3 regions of the Tomitella gaofuii genome follow, and region 2 is predicted to be linked to each of the others. Evidence: riboswitches for the same ligand, from Rfam matches in the RefSeq annotation. Region 2 holds a riboswitch; each other region holds the start of a gene.
What was found. Region 2 has a riboswitch for cobalamin ahead of cobN (cobaltochelatase subunit CobN). Riboswitches for the same ligand answer to the same signal wherever they lie in the genome.
Positions count from the first base shown of each region.

Region 1: another riboswitch for cobalamin. It lies ahead of metE (5-methyltetrahydropteroyltriglutamate--homocysteine S-methyltransferase); the one in region 2 lies ahead of cobN (cobaltochelatase subunit CobN).
Region 3: another riboswitch for cobalamin. It lies ahead of H4F70_RS16460 (FecCD family ABC transporter permease); the one in region 2 lies ahead of cobN (cobaltochelatase subunit CobN).

Region 1 is NZ_CP059900.1:1,484,389-1,490,018, reverse strand. Features, by position in the region: gene H4F70_RS06990 (DUF2339 domain-containing protein) at 1-297, shown strand, start outside; partial or broken gene metE (5-methyltetrahydropteroyltriglutamate--homocysteine S-methyltransferase) at 427-2,687, opposite strand; cobalamin riboswitch at 2,884-3,067, opposite strand; gene H4F70_RS06980 (SgcJ/EcaC family oxidoreductase) at 3,291-3,686, shown strand; gene mftG (mycofactocin dehydrogenase MftG) at 3,734-5,224, opposite strand; gene H4F70_RS06970 (LuxR C-terminal-related transcriptional regulator) at 5,233-5,630, opposite strand, start outside.
Region 2 is NZ_CP059900.1:3,724,535-3,730,164, reverse strand. Features, by position in the region: gene H4F70_RS17315 (precorrin-2 C(20)-methyltransferase) at 1-1,393, opposite strand, end outside; gene H4F70_RS17310 (precorrin-8X methylmutase) at 1,390-2,052, opposite strand; gene H4F70_RS17305 (cobalamin biosynthesis protein CobG) at 2,049-3,260, opposite strand; cobalamin riboswitch at 3,252-3,456, shown strand; gene cobN (cobaltochelatase subunit CobN) at 3,496-5,630, shown strand, end outside.
Region 3 is NZ_CP059900.1:3,537,495-3,543,124, reverse strand. Features, by position in the region: gene H4F70_RS16470 (ABC transporter substrate-binding protein) at 1-667, opposite strand, end outside; gene H4F70_RS16465 (ABC transporter ATP-binding protein) at 664-1,488, opposite strand; gene H4F70_RS16460 (FecCD family ABC transporter permease) at 1,533-2,561, opposite strand; cobalamin riboswitch at 2,744-2,980, opposite strand; gene H4F70_RS16455 (GAF and ANTAR domain-containing protein) at 3,030-3,785, opposite strand; gene H4F70_RS16450 (GAF and ANTAR domain-containing protein) at 3,839-4,636, opposite strand; gene H4F70_RS16445 (hypothetical protein) at 4,858-5,630, shown strand, end outside.

The sequences.
Region 1 (5,630 bases), 2.1 Mb from region 2:
CACACCGCTGCGACCCTCGTCTGGTTCGCCGCCGCCGCGGCAGCCCTCCTGTGGGCGCGCTCGGCGGAGGGGCGTGCGCGGACCGTCGTCCTCGCCACCGGGCTCGTCGTGGCCGCCGCAGGGGTCGCGAAGCTGCTGCTGTTCGATCTTGCGGCGTTGAACGGAATGTTCCGGGTGATCGCGTTCGTCGCCGCCGGGCTGGTGCTGCTCGCCCTCGGCGTCGCCTACACCCAGCGGCACACCGGCGAGGGGCCGGACCGACAGCCCGCCGCCGCCTCCGGCTCCCGGAAACACTGATCAGAATGCCCGATCCGAGCACCCGTTCCCCCGGGGATCAGGGGAACAGGCGCTCGGATGGCGCCGAGGTGCGCGGATCGGAGATGCCCGCAGGCGATCGGCCGGCACGCCGGCGACAACAGGTCCCGCCTAGAGCCCGGCCCGCACGCTCCGCGCCGCCTCGACGAGGTTGCGCAGCGACTCCTTGGTCTCCGCCACGCCGCGGGTCTTGAGCCCGCAATCGGGGTTGGCCCACAGGCGCTCCGCCGGCACCGCCGCCAGCGCCTCTGTGAGCAGCGACGCGATCTCGTCGACGCCCGGCACGCGCGGCGAGTGGATGTCGTACACCCCCGGGCCCCACGCCCAGGTCGAACCACCGCGTTGAGGTCGCCGAGCACCTCCATGTGCGAGCGGGCCGCTTCGAGGGACGTCACGTCCGCGTCGAGCCCGGCGATGGCGCCGATGACCTCGCCGAACTCCGAATAGCACAGGTGCGTGTGGATCTGGGTGGAGTCGGCCACGCCGGAGGTGGCCAGGCGGAACGCCCCCACCGCCCAGTCGAGGTAGTCCTGCTGGTCGGCGGCCCGCAGCGGCAGCAGTTCCCGCAGGGCCGGCTCGTCCACTTGGATGATCCTGATGCCCGCGGCCTGCAGGTCCACCGTCTCGTCCCGGATCGCCAGCGCCACCTGGTCCGCGGTCTCCGCCAGCGGCTGGTCGTCACGCACGAACGACCACGCCAAGATCGTCACCGGACCGGTGAGCATCCCCTTCACGGGCTTGGCGGTGAGCGACTGGGCGTAGGTGATCCACTCGGTCGTCATCGGCGCCGGCCGCCGCACGTCGCCGTAGAGGATCGGCGGGCGCACGCACCGGCTGCCGTAGGACTGGACCCAGCCGTTCTCTGTCGCGAAGAATCCGCCCAGCTGCTCGGCGAAGTACTGCACCATGTCGTTGCGCTCCGGCTCCCCGTGCACGAGCACGTCCAGCCCCAGCTCCTCCTGCAGCGCAACGACCTCGGCGATCTGGGACTGCATGCGGCGGCGGTACTCCGCGCCGTCGATGACACCCTTGCGCAGCTCGGCCCGCGCGACGCGGATTTCCCGCGTCTGCGGATAGGAACCGATCGTCGTGGTCGGCAGCAACGGCAGACCGAGTCCGCGCTGGGCCTTCCTGCGGGCGTCGGCCCCACCCCTTCCCCTCGTCCCCGCGGTCAGCGCGTCGATCCGCGCGCGCAGCGACTGGTCGTGCAGGCGCGGATCCTCGCGCCGCGACCGCACCGCGGCCCGGCCCTCGTCGACGGCGTCCGCCACGGCGTCGCGCCCCTGACGCAAGGCCGCCGCCAGCGTCGCGACCTCCACGGTCTTCTCCGCACCGAACGCGAGCCACGAACGCAGCGGCTCGTCGAGGCCGGTCTCCGCGTCGAGCGTGTAGGGCACGTGCAGCAGCGAGCACGACGTGGACACGGCCAGCGAGCCGACGCTGCCCAGCAGCGTGACGAGCGTGCCGAGCGCACGCTCGAGGTCGGTGCGCCACACGTTGCGCCCGTCGACCACGCCGGCCACCACATGCTTGCGGGCCAGGCCCGGCACCGCCGCGAGCGCGTCCGCGCCGGCGACCAGATCGACGGCGATGCCGTCGATCCCCGTGGCCGTGAGCGCCGGCAGCGCATCGCCCAGACTCCCGAAGTAGGACGCGACCAGGATCGCAGGACGCCGCACCACTGCGGCGAGCTCGTCGTACACACGGCGTACGACGGCGATCTCGTCGGCGGTACGGTCGGCCGCCAGAGCGGGTTCGTCGATCTGCACCCACTCCGCACCCGCCTGGGCGAGCAGACCCAGCAATTCGGCATACAACGGCAGCAGTTCGTCCACGCGATCCAGCAGTGATCCTGCACCGCCGACCTTCTTGGACAGCAGCAGGAAGGTGACCGGCCCGATCACCACGGGCCGCGCCGGCACATCCTGCGCATGCGCTTCAGCGAGCTCACCGAGAAGCTGGGACGGATCCAGGGCGAATCGCGTCTGCGGGGTGATCTCCGGGACCAGGTAGTGATAGTTGGTGTCGAACCACTTGGTCATCTCCAGCGGCGCCACCGTGCCGGTGCCACGGGCCGCCGCGAAATAGCGATCGAGCGGGTCGTCGATGTCCGAGACCCGCTCCGGCAGCGCTCCGAGCATGACGGCGGTGTCCAGCACCTGGTCGTAGTGGGAGAAGGTGCCGACAGGAATCGCGTCGAGACCGGCGGCCCGCTGCTGCTCCCACATGTCCGCGCGCAGCCCCGCGCCCGTCGTCAGCAGTTCGGAGGCTTCGATGCGTCCCGCCCAGTAGGCCTCGACAGCCCTCTTGAGCTCTCGCCGTGGCCCAATGCGGGGGGAACCCAGGACAGTTGCGGTGAAAGTGGTGTCCACGTGTATCTCCAGTACGAACGTCGATGTCGCCACCGCCGGCGGTACGCGCACACGCCTCGAGCCCCTGGCAGCACCGGACTGCGGCGCGGATCCGGCTGTGGATCCCACCCAGCCCCGCTACCGTGCACGTTGTCCTGCACTGTGACACGAACCGGTCGACACGCCCATTCCCCGAGGCGGTGGCCCGACGGGCACGGCGTGCCCGTCGCAACCGGCAGGTCTTCGGACTCGCGGGCCCGCGGCACACCGCCGCCACCTACTGCCCACCGCTTCCCGGGCGTGCGCCCAGTGCTCCATGGCGGGTTTCGTTCCCACTCACCGCTGCGGGACAGTCCCGGATTTCCACCGGGTTCCCTCTCACCGCCTGCGCCGATGCGGCGCGGGGCTTCGACGTCCGGCTCGGCCTTCGGGGCTCCTCGTGACCGGCCGGACGAACCAGCTGCACGGATCAGCATACAACCGGGACCCGGTCGGCCGACACCCGACGGCGGAATATCGTCCTCGGAATTCGTCCGCTGGTTCCCCGGCGTGTCCATCGCAAACACGTCCCGCCTGGAATAACGTCGAGCGTGACAGCATCCGCCGCAGCATGCAGGAGGAACAGTGGCCGTCGACGATTCCGCGAAGCGCAATGCCATCCGCGCGACAGTCCAGTCCTACGTCGACGCCGTCGGCGCCACCGACCCCGACGCCGTGCTCGCCCTGTATGCACCCGACGCGACGGTGGAGGACCCCGTGGGCACGGAGCCGCACCGGGGGAGGGACGACATCGCCGACTTCTACGCGAAGTCCGCCGGCTACCGCAATGAATCCGAGCTGCTCGACTGCCGCATCTCCGGCGACAGCGCCGCGTTCCGGTTCCGCATCACCACGACTCTGCCGGAGCGCACCGTCGAGGTGACCCCCATCGACGTCATGACCTTCGACGACGATGCACGGATCACGAGCATGCGGGCCTTCTGGCACACCTCGGACTACCGGGTCGTCCGGCCGCGCTGAGGAGCGCACCGGCCGGACGGCGCAGCGGGCGTTTCACCGGCGGGCCGTCACGGAACGCGGAGCCCGGACGCGACGAACTCCGCCGCGCGTTCGGCGAGCATCACCGCCGTGGCATGCGGTCCCCGGCTGGGCACGCGCGGGAACACCGAGGTGTCTGCGATGGAGAGCCCGCCGATCCCGTGCACGCGACAACGCGGATCCACCACTGCGGTGCCGGGATCGGTACCCATCGGGCACGTGCCGCTGAGATGCTGCGAGGTGCCCAGGTTCGCCGGCATTCCGTCGATCGGCGTGCCCATCCCCGACGCGTCGAGCAGCCCGCGAGCCAGGTCCACCGCCGCCGCGGCGGCCGCCTCGTCCCGCGGGTCCGATAGATAGTGGTGTTCGATCCGGGGCGCCCCGCACGGGTCGGCAGGGTGCGGAACCATCCGGCCCCTCCCCCACGGCGCCATGAGCGCGGCGCCCAGCACCGGCGGCATCGGCGGATTCCCGGGCACCGCGTCGCCGAACGACGCCGTGTACGGGCGGATCTCCACCGCACCGTCGCCGGTATCGAGGTTGAGGCAGGCCTCGAGGATCGGTGGCGCGGCCCGCTCGCCCGAGACCGGATCGCCGACCGGCGGGGCCGGTTTGTAGGGGATCGTGATCTCCGGGTGGTCGGAGAACTCGCGCCCCACCCCGGGCAGCGCGTGCACGGCGGCCGCGCCGAGCATCCGCGGATCGCCGATCCCCGAGCGCCACAGCAGGGCCGGCGTCTCGATGGCCCCCGCGGCCAGCACCACGTTGTACGCCTGCACCTCCAGCAACCCGCCGTCCCGGAGCACCTGCACGGCCCGCACCGCGCCCGCCGACATCCGCAGCGCCCGCACCGTCGTCCCCGTCCAGACGGTGAGGTTGGGGCGGCCCGCCGCGGCCCTCAAGTACGCGGAGCCGGGGTCCACGCGCATGCCGCGGTCGATATTGCACGGCACGGGGCCGATTCCCGCGGGCCCGCCGGCATTCTTATCGGGTTCTGCCGGAAAGCCCATCGCCTCGGCCGCCGCGACGAAACGGTCCGTCGCCGCACTCCACGACTCCGCGGTGCGGCGGCGCACCGGCACGGGACCGGCGTCGCCGTGCACGGCCGACGATCCGAAGTCGTGGTCGTGCTCCGAGCGCCGGAAGTACGGGAGCGCGTCGCCGTACGACCAGACGGTCCGGCCCGGCCGGCCGCCGGTCGCACGCCCCCACGCGTCGAGGTCGGCCGGCGTGGCGCGGACGAAGTATGCACCGTTGACCGCGCCGGAGCCGCCCGGACCCCGTCCGCGGACGAGCGTGCCCGCCACGCCGTGTCGCAGCGTCGTCGCATAGTGGTGTGCATGCGGCGAGCCGGGCCCGATCGGCAGGATGTGCGCGGGCCACGGACCGCGCGTCGCCACGCCCGTGCCCGACTCGATCAGCAGCACCGAGCACGCGGGATCCTCGCTCAGCCGCGCCGCGAGCACCGAGCCGCATGAGCCGCCGCCGACGATGACCACGTCGGCGGCGCGCACGCCCACGCCGCCGCTCAGAGCGCGCCGAGACGCCGTGCCGCGACGACGGCCTCGATCCGGTTGTTGGCACCCAACTTGCGCATGGCGGTGCGCAGGTAGCTTTTGACGGTCTCGGCGCCCACGCCGAGACGCTCGCCGATGAGCGCATTGGTATGCCCCATCGCCACCTGGACAAGGACCTCCCGCTCGCGCGGGCTCAACTGCACGCGGGGCGGCGCCCGGCGGGGCTCCGCGGTGGCCATCCCCCCGTTGTCGACGCCCGGAACCACACCGGCACCCGACGCGCCCTCCAGCTGGGCGACCACGTCCATGAGCTCGTCCCGCACGGCGGGATCGTCCACCCGGCCGGCCAGGTCGAGCAGCCGCCGGCGGATCTCCGGCGGCGCGTCCTCGAGCGCGTTCTCGTCCGGCA
Region 2 (5,630 bases):
CCACCACGACGGGGGTGGCCGCGCCGCGCTCGTCGACGAGCACCGCGCGGGCGCGCGCGATCTGCCCGGTGCGCGAGCGGGACGCAGGGTTGTAGATCGCCAGCGCCATGTCGGCGGCGCTCACCGCGCGCAGCCGGCGTTCGATGACCTCCCAGGGTTTGAGCCGGTCGGACAGGCTCAGCACCGCGAAGTCGCCGCCCATCGGGGCGCCGGCGCGCGCGGCCACGGCCTGGAACGCGGACACGCCGGGGAGCACGCGGACGGGGACGGCGCTGTAGGCGGGGTCGGCGGCGGCCTCGAACACGGCGGCCGCCATGCCGAACACGCCGGCGTCCCCGCCGGAGACCACGGCGACCGATTCGCCGGCCAGCGCCAGGTCGAGGGCCAGGCGCGACCGGTCCAGCTCGACGGTGTTGCCGCTGGCGTGCCGCTGCTGGCCGGGGCGCACCGGGACCCGGTCGACGTACGGCCCGTAGCCGACGACGTGGCGCACGGAGGCGAGGGCGCCGGCGGCCTCGGGGGTCAGCCACGCGTCGCCGGCGGGCCCCAGGCCGATGACCAGCAGTTCCGCGGGCCCGGGTGCGGCGGCGGCCGGGACCGTGCGGGACTGGGGGGTGCCCGCGACGCCGGAGGTCAGCGCGCCCTTCTCCCCGGCCCTGCGCACGTCGTCGCCACCGGTGAGGACGACGGAGAAGTACGGCACCCGCTCCGGGTCCACGTCGCGCACGGGTGCGATGCGCTGCTCTCCCGTCGACGCCCGCTCCACATACACCGCGCCGTCGAGCCGGCCCGCCTGCGCGAGCGCCGAGCGCACCGCGGGGAACGTGCGCCCCAGCTTCATGATCGCGGCGCCCTGGGTGTCGGCCAGCCGGCGGGCCAGCTCGGGCGCGGGCAGGGTGCCGGGCAGGACCGTGAGCACGTCGTCGCGGCGCACCAGCGGCTGCGCGGCCGCGGCGGAGGCGGCGGACACGCTGGTCACGCCCGGGACCACCTCGGCGACGAACCGGCCGGCCAGCCTGTCGTGCAGGTACATGTAGGAGCCGTAGAACATCGGGTCGCCCTCGCAGAGCACGGCCACCGTGCGGCCGGCGGCCAGGTGCTCCGCGAGCCTGGCGGCCGCGGCGTCGTAGAACTCGGCGATCGCCGCCTCGTACCCGCCGGGGTGCGCGGCGGTGCCGGTGGTCACCGGGTAGACGAGCTTCTCCTCGATGGCGCCGGCGGGCACCAGGTCGCCGGCGATGGTGCGGGAGATGGACCGTCCGTGGGTGCCGGAATAGTAGGCGACGACATCCGCGCCCGCGATGATCCGGGCGGCCTTGCGGGTGATCAGCTCGGGGTCGCCGGGGCCCACCCCCACGCCGTAGAGCAGGCCTGCGCTGCCGGGGCGGCTCATTCTTCCTCCTGGGCGAGTGCGTTGACCGCGGCGGACGCCATCGCGGAGCCGCCGCGCCGGCCGTGCACCGTCAGGTAGGGGATCCCGGCGAGGTGGTCGGCGAGGGCGCGCTTGGACTCGGCCGCGCCGATGAAGCCGACGGGGATGCCGACGATCGCGGCGGGCGGCGGGGCGCCGTCGTCGAGCAGCTCGAGCAGGTGGAACAGCGCGGTGGGGGCGTTGCCGACGGCGACGACGGCGCCGGCGAGCCGATCCGCCCACAGCGAAACGGCGGCGGCGGAACGCGTGGTGCCCCACTCGGCCGCGAGCGGGGGCACCCGCTCGTCGCGCAGCGTGCACACCACGTCGTTGCCTGCGGGCAGTCGTTTCCGGGTGATGCCGGAGGCCACCATGTGCGCGTCGCACAGGATCGGCGCGCCGCCGCGCAAGGCGCTGCGGGCGGCGGCGACGAGGCCGGGCGCGATGTCGAGGTCGCGCGTCAGGTCGGTCTGGCCGGCGGCGTGCACCATGCGCACCGCCACCTTCTCGGCGTCGGCGGGGATGCGGCGCAGGTCCGTCTCCGCGCGGATGGTGGCGAACGAGCGCGCGTAGATTCCGGCGCCGTCGGCGACGTAGTCGTACCTGCGGGTGGGACGCCGGATCACGTGGGACTGGGTCACTTTCTGCTCCCTAACTGGAGGAGGGTGTGGGGGCCGCGCGGTGCGCCGCATGCGCGGGGGCAGCCGACGACGTGGACGGGGAGGGTGACGTGGGCTGGGAGGGTCTGGAAGGGGCCGGATGAGACCTGGCCGGGCGGGCCGGCGGCCGCGGCCCGGGCGGCCGCGTGGGTGTCGCCGGCGGACTTGGCGCAGCCGGGGGCGCCGACACACGCGGTGACCCGGGTCCACGGGGAGTCGGCCGTGGTCGCCAGGCCGGAGTCGGCGAGCCGGGCGAGCGCGCCGCACCGGGGGGCCTCCTGCGGCACCACGACGATCCCGCGCCATGGCGTGACGATGAGCGTTCCGTCGCCGCCGGCCGCAGCGGCGAGCGCGTCGCCCTGCTCCGGGGTGAGCACGCCCAGCGGCGCCAGCACCGACAGCGCCCCGCCGGGAAGCGCACCGTACGCCATCGCGGGCGCGGGGGCGTACGGCAGTGTTCCGGTGGCGTGACCGTCGAGGAGTTCCGCCCCGCGGCGGGGGAGTTCGCGCACCCGCCAGCGCCCGTCGGCGGCACCGGCGAATCCCCGTGCGAGGGCGATGAGCGCGCCGGGCACCGCGTGCAACGGCACGGCCGGGCCCGCCAGGTCGCCGGCGACGATGCGGGCGCGCCCGGGAGTTTCGGCGAGCGCGAGAACGTCGCAGCCCATCCCCGCGACGTCGCCGCGGCCGTCGTCGATGCCGAACAGGAAACGCCCCGGCAGCGCGGCCAGCCCGGGGTCCGCGCACAGGGTGCGGTCGAGTGCGCCGGCGAGCCCGCGCACGTCCGCGCGGCCGCCGGCGATCCCGGACAGGGGCGAGCAGACGATGTTGCGCACCCGCTCGTGGCGCGGCGAGGGCAGCAGACCCGCCGTTCGCAGAACGTCGACGATCCGACCGGGCAGCTGACCGTCGGGGCCGGTCGGCAAGGCTCTCAACTGCACGTTGGCGCGCGAAGTGAGGTGAATCCGTCCATCGCCGAACTCGTCGGAAACGCTTCGCAAAGCTGCGAACATCTCTGCGGTGAGCGCACCCCCGGGCACGCGCAGCCGCACCAGCGCGCCGTCGTCGGCGTGGTGCGGGCGCAGCAGTCCGGGGCAGCGGTCGGCCGCGCCGGACCGGGGAGGGGGAGGGAGCACCGGCACATAGTGGCACAGGCGTGCAGGCGCCTGGACGGCGTGGTTTACGCTCATCGAAGCCATGGTGAACGGGAAGCCGGTGTGAATCCGGCGCGGCCCTCGCCACTGTCATCGGGGAGTCCCGCGGACTCCCCCGCCGCCCGGGTGCATGCCACGGCGGCGGGGACCACTGGGCGCGCAGCGCCTGGGAAGGTCGTGCGCGGGGCGTCGATCCGTAAGCCAGGAGACCGACCGTGGCCTGATTGTGTCCACGAGGGTTTTGGAGAATCGACATGTCCTGGCGGCTGCCATGACGCGGATCGCACTGCTGTCCACGTCCGATACCGACCTGCTGTCCGCACGCGCCTCCGGCGCCGGTTTCGCGCTGGGCAATCCCGCGCGCACCGACGTCGCCGGCACCGGGCCCGGCTCGCTCGACAGGCTGCTCGACGGCGCCGCGCTGGTGGTGGTGCGCATCCTCGGTTCCGCCCGGTCCTGGCAGGACGGGCTCGACGCGGTGCTGGCACGGGGCGTCCCGGTGGTGGTGCTCGGCGGCGAGCAGGCCCCGGACGCGGAGCTGATGGGGCACTCGACGGTTCCCGTCGGCACCGCGGCGGAGGCGCACCGGTACCTGGCCTTCGGCGGGCCGGAGAACCTCGCCCAGCTGCACGCCTTCCTCACCGACACGGTGCTGCTCACCGGCGAGGGTTTCGCGCCGCCGCGGGAACTGCCCGAGTGGGGACTGGGCGAGTGGCGGGCTCCCGGCGCCGCGGCCCCGGACGGCGACCGCCCGCGGGTCGGGATCCTGTACTACCGGGCCCATCACGTCAGCGGCAACCGGCGGTTCGTCACCGACCTGGCCCGGGCCGTCGCGGAGCAGGGCGCCGAGCCGGTGCCCGTGTTCTGCGCGTCGTTGCGCACCCCGCCCGCCGACCTGCTCGAGGCGCTGTCCACGTTGGACGCGCTGGTGGTCACGGTGCTGGCGGCGGGCGGCACGCGCCCCGCGCACGCGCAGGCCGGCGGCGACGACGAGGTGTGGGACGTCGACGACCTGGCCGCGCTCGACATCCCGATCCTGCAGGGGCTGTGCCTGACGTGGGACCGCGAGACCTGGGCCGGGTCCGACGAGGGCGTCTCGCCGATGGACGCGGCCTCGCAGATCGCGGTGCCCGAGTTCGACGGTCGCATCATCACCACCGCGTTCTCGTTCAAGGAGTTCGACGACGACGGCCTGCCCCGGTACGTCACCGACCCGGAGCGGTGCCGACGGGTGGCGGGGATCGCGGCCGCCCACGCCCGGCTGCGGCATGTGCCGGTGGGCGAGCGGCGGATCGCGGTGATGCTCTCGGCCTACCCGACGAAGCATGCGCGGGTGGGCAACGCCGTCGGCATGGACACCCCGGTCTCCGCGGTGCGTCTGCTGCGCGCGCTCGCCGCGGCCGGGTACGACCTGGGCGAGGAGTCCGAGCGCCCGTGGCTCGCCCTCGACGGCGCGGACGGACCTGACGGCCCCGAAAGCGACGACACGGCGGCCGGCAATCGGCTCATCCACGCGCTGATCGACGCGGGCGGGCAGGACGAGGACTGGCTCACCGCCGCACAGCTGGCGGGCAACCCGGTGCGTGTGACTGCGGGGCAGTACCGCGAGTGGACGGCCGAGCTTCCGGACGGCCTCACCGGCGCCATGCGCGCGGCGTGGGGCGAGGCGCCCGGCACGCTGTTCGTCGACGAGTCCGGCGACGCCGCGGACGGCGGCGACATCGTGCTGGCCACCCTGCGCGCCGGGAACGTGGTGCTCATGATCCAGCCGCCGCGCGGGTTCGGCGAGAACCCGGTGGCGATCTACCACGACCCGGACCTGCCGCCCAGCCACCACTACCTGGCCGCGTACAAGTGGGTCGAGCGCGGGTTCGGCGCGCACGCGGTGGTGCACCTGGGCAAGCACGGCTCCCTCGAGTGGCTGCCCGGCAAGAACGCGGCGCCGTCGGCCGCGTGCGCCACCGACGCGGCGCTGGCGAACCTGCCGATGATCTACCCGTTCCTGGTGAACGACCCGGGCGAGGGCGCACAGGCGAAGCGCCGCGCACATGCCACCATCGTCGACCACCTCATCCCGCCGATGGCGCGCGCCGAGTCCTACGGCGACATCGCCCGCCTGGAGCAGCTGCTGGACGAGCACCAGAACATCTCAGCGATGGACCCGGGAAAGCTGCCGGCGATCCGCCAGGAGATCTGGACGCTGCTGCGCGCGGCGAAGATGGACCAGGACCTGGGCATCGACGAGGAGCTCGAGGGCGAGGCGTTCGACGACATGCTGCTGCACGTCGACGGCTGGCTGTGCGAGATCAAGGACGCGCAGATCCGCGACGGCCTGCACGTGCTCGGCCAGGCGCCGGATCCGGGCCAGCGCGTGGACCTGGTGCTGTCGATGCTGCGCGCGGCGCA
Region 3 (5,630 bases), 190 kb from region 2:
TGCCGCCGTCGTAGAGGAACACCCGCGGCGCGGGCTCGTCGGCCGGGATGGTCGCCTGCGCGTCGGCGATGGTCTGCTTGTAGCCGTCGACGAGCTCGCGCGCCCGCTCCTCGACGCCGAAGATCCGGCCCAGGTTGGTGATGTCGGTGTAGAGGGCGTCGATGGGGTCCATGATTCCGCGGGCCGAGCTGTCACCCTGGCGGCACGATTCGGTGAGCACGTAGCTGGCGATGCCGACGTTCGCCAGCGCCTGCGGGGTGACGCCGCTCGAATCGGTGAAGCCGTAGTTCCAGCCGGCGAACACGAGGTCGGCCTCCGCGCCCTGCACGAGCTCCTTGTTGATCTTGGTGCCCAGTTGCGGCGTGGCGGAGAACGCGTCCTTCCACGGCGACACCGCGGTGTTGTCCACCTTCGACGCGCTGAGGATGTAGCCGGCCATATGGTCCTGGAGGCCCAGCGCGAACATCATCTCGGTCATGTTGATGTCGTTGACCACCACACGCTGCGGAGGAGCGTCGAAGGTGCGCTCCACGCCGCAGTTGGTGACCGTCACCGGGTACCCGGGGGTGGCCGCGTCCGCGGCGGGCTGGACCTGTGCGCCGCAGCCGGCGAGCAGGGCGGCGGCCGCGGCGAGGGCGGCGGCGGGGACGGAGCGTCGGATTCTCATGCGGGTGTGGTCTCCTCCACGGTGGTGACGGCGGCCGGAAAGGCGCTGTCGCGGGCGGTGTCGGGCGAATAGAGCAGCTGCGGAACGCCGGTCTCCGGGTGCGCCACCACGTGCGCGTCCACGCCGAACACGGCGCGCACCAGGCCGGGTGTCACCACCTGGCGCGGGGTGCCCGCCGCGACGATGGCGCCCCGGTCCAGCACGTGGATCCGGTCGCAGAACATCGCGGCCAGGTTGAGGTCGTGCAGCGCGGTCACGACGGTGATCCCCAGCTCGCGCACCCTGCGCAGCACGTCGATCTGGTGCTTGACGTCCAGGTGGTTGGTCGGCTCGTCGAGGATGAGCACCCGCGGCTGCTGGGCCAGGGCCCGGGCGATGAGCACCCGCTGGCGTTCCCCGCCGGACAGCTCGAGGAACGGCCGCCCGGACAGGTGCCCGGCGCCGGCGGTGCGCAGCGCGTCCACGATGACCTGGCGTGCGTCCGCCGCGTCGCGGCCCAGCAGCCCGGTGTGCGGCAGGCGCCCGGTGGCCACCACCTCGTCGACGGTGAAGCCGAACTCCACGCTCGACTGCTGGCTCAGGGCTGCCAGGCGCAGCGCGCTCTCCCGCATCGTCATGCCCCGCAAGTCCGCATCGCCCAGCAGGATCCGGCCCGCGGTGGGGCGCAGCGCGCGGTAGCAGCACTTGAGGATCGTCGACTTGCCGCTGCCGTTGGGCCCGACGAGGCCGACCACCTCGCCGTGGCGCGCGCTCAGGCCGACGTCGCGGACCAGTGTCTTCGCGGAGACCTCCACGGTGAGGTCCTCGATGGTCAGATCCATGCGGCCGTCCTTCCATGATGGGTCTCGGCGGGGTGCGGGCCGGATCATGTGCCGCCGAACGTGTAGCGGCGGGCGCGCATGAGCAGGATGAACGTGGGCACGCCGACGAACGCGGTGATGGCGCCGATGGGCAGCTCCGCGGGGGCGACGACGGTGCGGCTGAGCACGTCCGCCCACACCATGAACACCGCGCCCAGGACCGGGGCGACGGCGAGGACGCGGGTGTGGTCGGCGCCGACGAGCATGCGCGTCACGTGGGGCACGACGAGGCCGACGAAACCGATGGCCCCCACGATCGCGACCAGCGTCCCGGTCATCGCCGCGCACACCACGAACAAGTACACGCGGAAGCGCTGTGCGTGCAGGCCGAGGCCGCTCGCGACGTCGTCGCCCATGACCAGCGCGTTGAGCTTGGGCGACCACACGGCCAGGAGCAGGCCGCCGCACACCGTCACCGCGGCGGCGATCGGCAGGGACGACCAGCGGGCCGACGCCAGGCTGCCCAGCAGCCAGAACATCACCGACTTGGCGTCCTCGCCGCGGGGGGACACGAAGATCATCACCGTGGTGACGGCGGAGAACCCGTAGGCCATGGCGGTGCCGGTGAGGACGAGGCGCAGCGGCGACAGGCCCTCGCGGGTGCGGGCCGCGACGTAGACGAGGACGGTGGCGACGAGGGCCCCGGCGAACGCGGCCAGCGAGACGGCCGCGGCTCCCAGCACGGCGAGCGTGCCGAACAGGATCACCGAGGTGGCCCCCACCGCGGCGCCGGACGAGATGCCCAGGACGAACGGGTCGGCGAGCGCATTGCGCACCATCGCCTGCACCGCCACGCCCACCATGGACAGGCCCGCGCCGACGACGATCGCCAGCAGGACGCGCGGCAGACGGGTGTCGGCGATGATGCGGTACCGGGTCACCTCGTCGGCCGTGATGATGTCGCCGGTGACGAAGGCGTGCAGGTAGTGGAGGGTCTCGGACCAGCTGATGGGCACGGTGCCCATGCCCACCGCCGCCACCGCGGACGCCGCGAGCACCACGGTGAGGGCGGCCACCCAGGCCGCAGTGCGCATTGCAGGAGCTGTGAAGCCGCGCGTCACGCCGCCGCGGCGGCGCGCGGATGGTGCCGTGTCCAGCATCGTCGGTGTCCTCGCCTGGTCCAGGCGTGAGGGCACGGGGCGGCGCGCCGGCGCACAACGGCTGCCGGCGAGGCGGACCCGGCGTGCTCCTCGACGCCGTCGGTCACCGCACGCGGTCTCCGCGCGGTGTGCTGGCAGGTCTTCGGACTCACGGGCGTGTGCTGACGCACGGCCTAATGGTCGCCGCTTCCCAGTGGCATCACGCCGGACGCGTGTGCGCTCCCAGTGCTGTTGACGACGGTCGTTCCCGTATACCGCTGCGGGCCAGTTCCGGATTCACACCGGATTCCCTCTTGCCCCGCCCGGCGCTCGGAGCTTTCCGAACCGGGCAGACCAGCAATGCTGCGAATGCTAGCAGCAGCCGCAGTGCGACGGTCGGAGACGCGGGTCGGAGGATCCGGCTCAGCGTGCGTGCTCGCCGGCGTCCAGGACCGCCGCGGTGTCCAGGGCGCCGGTGACGAGCTGCCGCGCGATGTCGGTCAGCCGTGTCCGACGGGCGCGGCCGTAGTCGCGCAGCACGGCGAACGTCTCGTCGATGGGCAGATCCCCGGCGTGGGCGAGCACACCCTTGGCCTGCTCGATGATCACCCGGCTGTTGAGCGCCGTCTGGAGCTGCTCGGTGAGCACCTCCCCGTGCCGGATGGCCCGCTCGGACAGGATCCCGATCGTGGCGGTCTCCGCCAGCGCGCGGGCCACATGCTGGTCCGCCTCGGACAATGTGCCGGGGGTCGTGCCGAAGAGGTTCAACGCCCCGATGGTCTGGTCGCGCAGCCGCAACGGCACGGTGTGCACGCTGCAGTATCCGACTCTGAGTGCTTCCGGGGTGAATGTCGGCCAGCGGCCGGCGGTCGCCGCCAGGTCGGCCACGGACACCGGGCTTCCGGTGCGGAAGCAGTCCACGCACGGCCCCTCGTTGACCTGCAGCTGGAACAATTCGAGCAGTTCGGTGCGCTCGGCCGACGATGCCACCAGTTGCAGGCTGCCGCGTTGGTCGGCGAGCAGCATCCCGGCCTCGGCGACGCCGAGCAGTTCGACGCAGTATTCGGTGAGCCGGTGCAGTAGTTCGACTGTGTCGAAGTCGTCGACGAGCGTGTCGGCCATCTCGACGAATGCGTCGACGAGGCGCGACTCGCGGCCGCGCGGTGAGGGGATGTCCATGGCGGGTCCTGACGTTGACGATCGACGGCGAACGGTACGGGGAGCGTGTCGGGTCACTGCGTGATGGCCTCCGGCGGCAGGCGTCCGGTGGTGATCTCGGCGGCGACGTCGGCGATGTCGATGCCGGCGGCGAAGGCGTGTCCGCGCATGCGCGCCATCGCCTCGTCGACACCGATGCGGTGCGCGGACACGAGCATGCCGGCGGCCTGGTGCACCACCGCCCGCGGCAATGACAGGTCTTCGAGGCGCTCATCTCCCAATGCTATTGCGAGCAGGGCCGCGGTGGCCAGATCCACCAGCCGCAAAGTGGTGGCGAGATCGGCCGGGGTCAACCAGCCGGGGCTGCGCCGGTACAGGCTCATCGTGCCCGCTATTGCGGCGCCGCTGTGCAGCGGAAACGCGAAGACCGCGCCCACGGGGCGGCGGGCGATCTCGGCGGCGAACACCGGCCAGCCGCGTGCGGCGTCGGCGGACAGGTCCGCAACCAGCACCGGCCGGCGCTCGGTGAACGCCTCGATCGCGGGTCCTTCGCCGAGGGTGTCGTGCACGGACTCGATCGCCGCCGCCGTCTCATCACTGGCGTACAGCACCTCGCGCATGCCTCCGCCGACTATCCCGCCGCCGGCGGAAACCGAGGCGCCGTCGACGGGCAACAGCCGCGCGCAGGCGTCGCAGACCACCGCGAGCGGCCCGGTCCCGCCCGCGCCGCTGCGCAGCTCGGCGGCCATAGCCGCGCGCACCTCCGCGATGCCTGCACGATCCGGGTGCGGTTCGTCGCCGTCGGGGCCTGGAAGAGTCACCGTGAACACGCCCGCAGAGCCGGCGAGCCTGTGCGCATCAGCAGTCTCCATCCGACAAGGGCGTGTGTATTCCCGCGGCCTTCGCAGGCCACGGCCGCATCGGACCAACGCTACCGGAGCGTCGGCATCGCGTGCGGGATGCTCGACGAGTGCGTTGTGCGGACGTCACGATCGCAATCGGCTGACAGGACACGCCGTTGCTGGCAGCATGGAGGCAACTACCCCGGACCCCGGTAGTCGACCAGATGAGTGCGGCAACCGGAAGGTTTCCCATGCCGATGCATACCCGTATCCGGTCCTGCTACACATCCGGCGGTGAGGACGAATTCGCCTCGGCCATAGGACAGCTCGTCGCCGCTGCCAAGGCTGCGGTCCCCGTCGCGGCCTACGCGGGCATCACAGGTTCGACGCATCACGCGGAGGTGCGGAGTTACGGCGCGACCGACTCGGTGATCGACGGCCTCGTCCGGTCGCAGACGGCGCGGCACCGGCCGTGGCCGCTCGTATCGGGCGGTTCGCGCACCATCACCATCGCTGATACTGCGGCGGACGGACGGTGGCCCGAGTTCACCTCCGCCGCCCGCCGGTCCGGTATCGGCAGCATCCTCGCGGTGGGACTGTCCGAGGAGGACCCCGCACTCGGGACTCTGAGCTTGTACGCCACCGACGCGGGAGCATTCACCGACGGCGACGAGACGATCACCGCCGTGTTCGCCGGCCGCGCCGCCGCCTTGCTGCGGAGCCACGCTGACGGCGGCGACTGCGACGGTAACGACGGCGACGGCGACGGAGACACCGGCAGCCGGGACGGCGCACCGCTCGTCGTCGAGGTCTGCGGCGATATCGACTCGGCCAATGCGGCGGCGTTCGCGCTGCAGCTTTCGTGGCTTCCCGCGCGTGACACGATCGTGCACTTGGCCGGGCTGCAGTTTTGCAGTGCCCGCGGCCTCGAGCTGTTGCTCGAGCACAGCAGGCGGCTCGCCGAGAACGGCGCCTCGCTGTGGCTCGCCGACTGCCCGCGCGCGCTGTGGCGGGTCATCGGCCG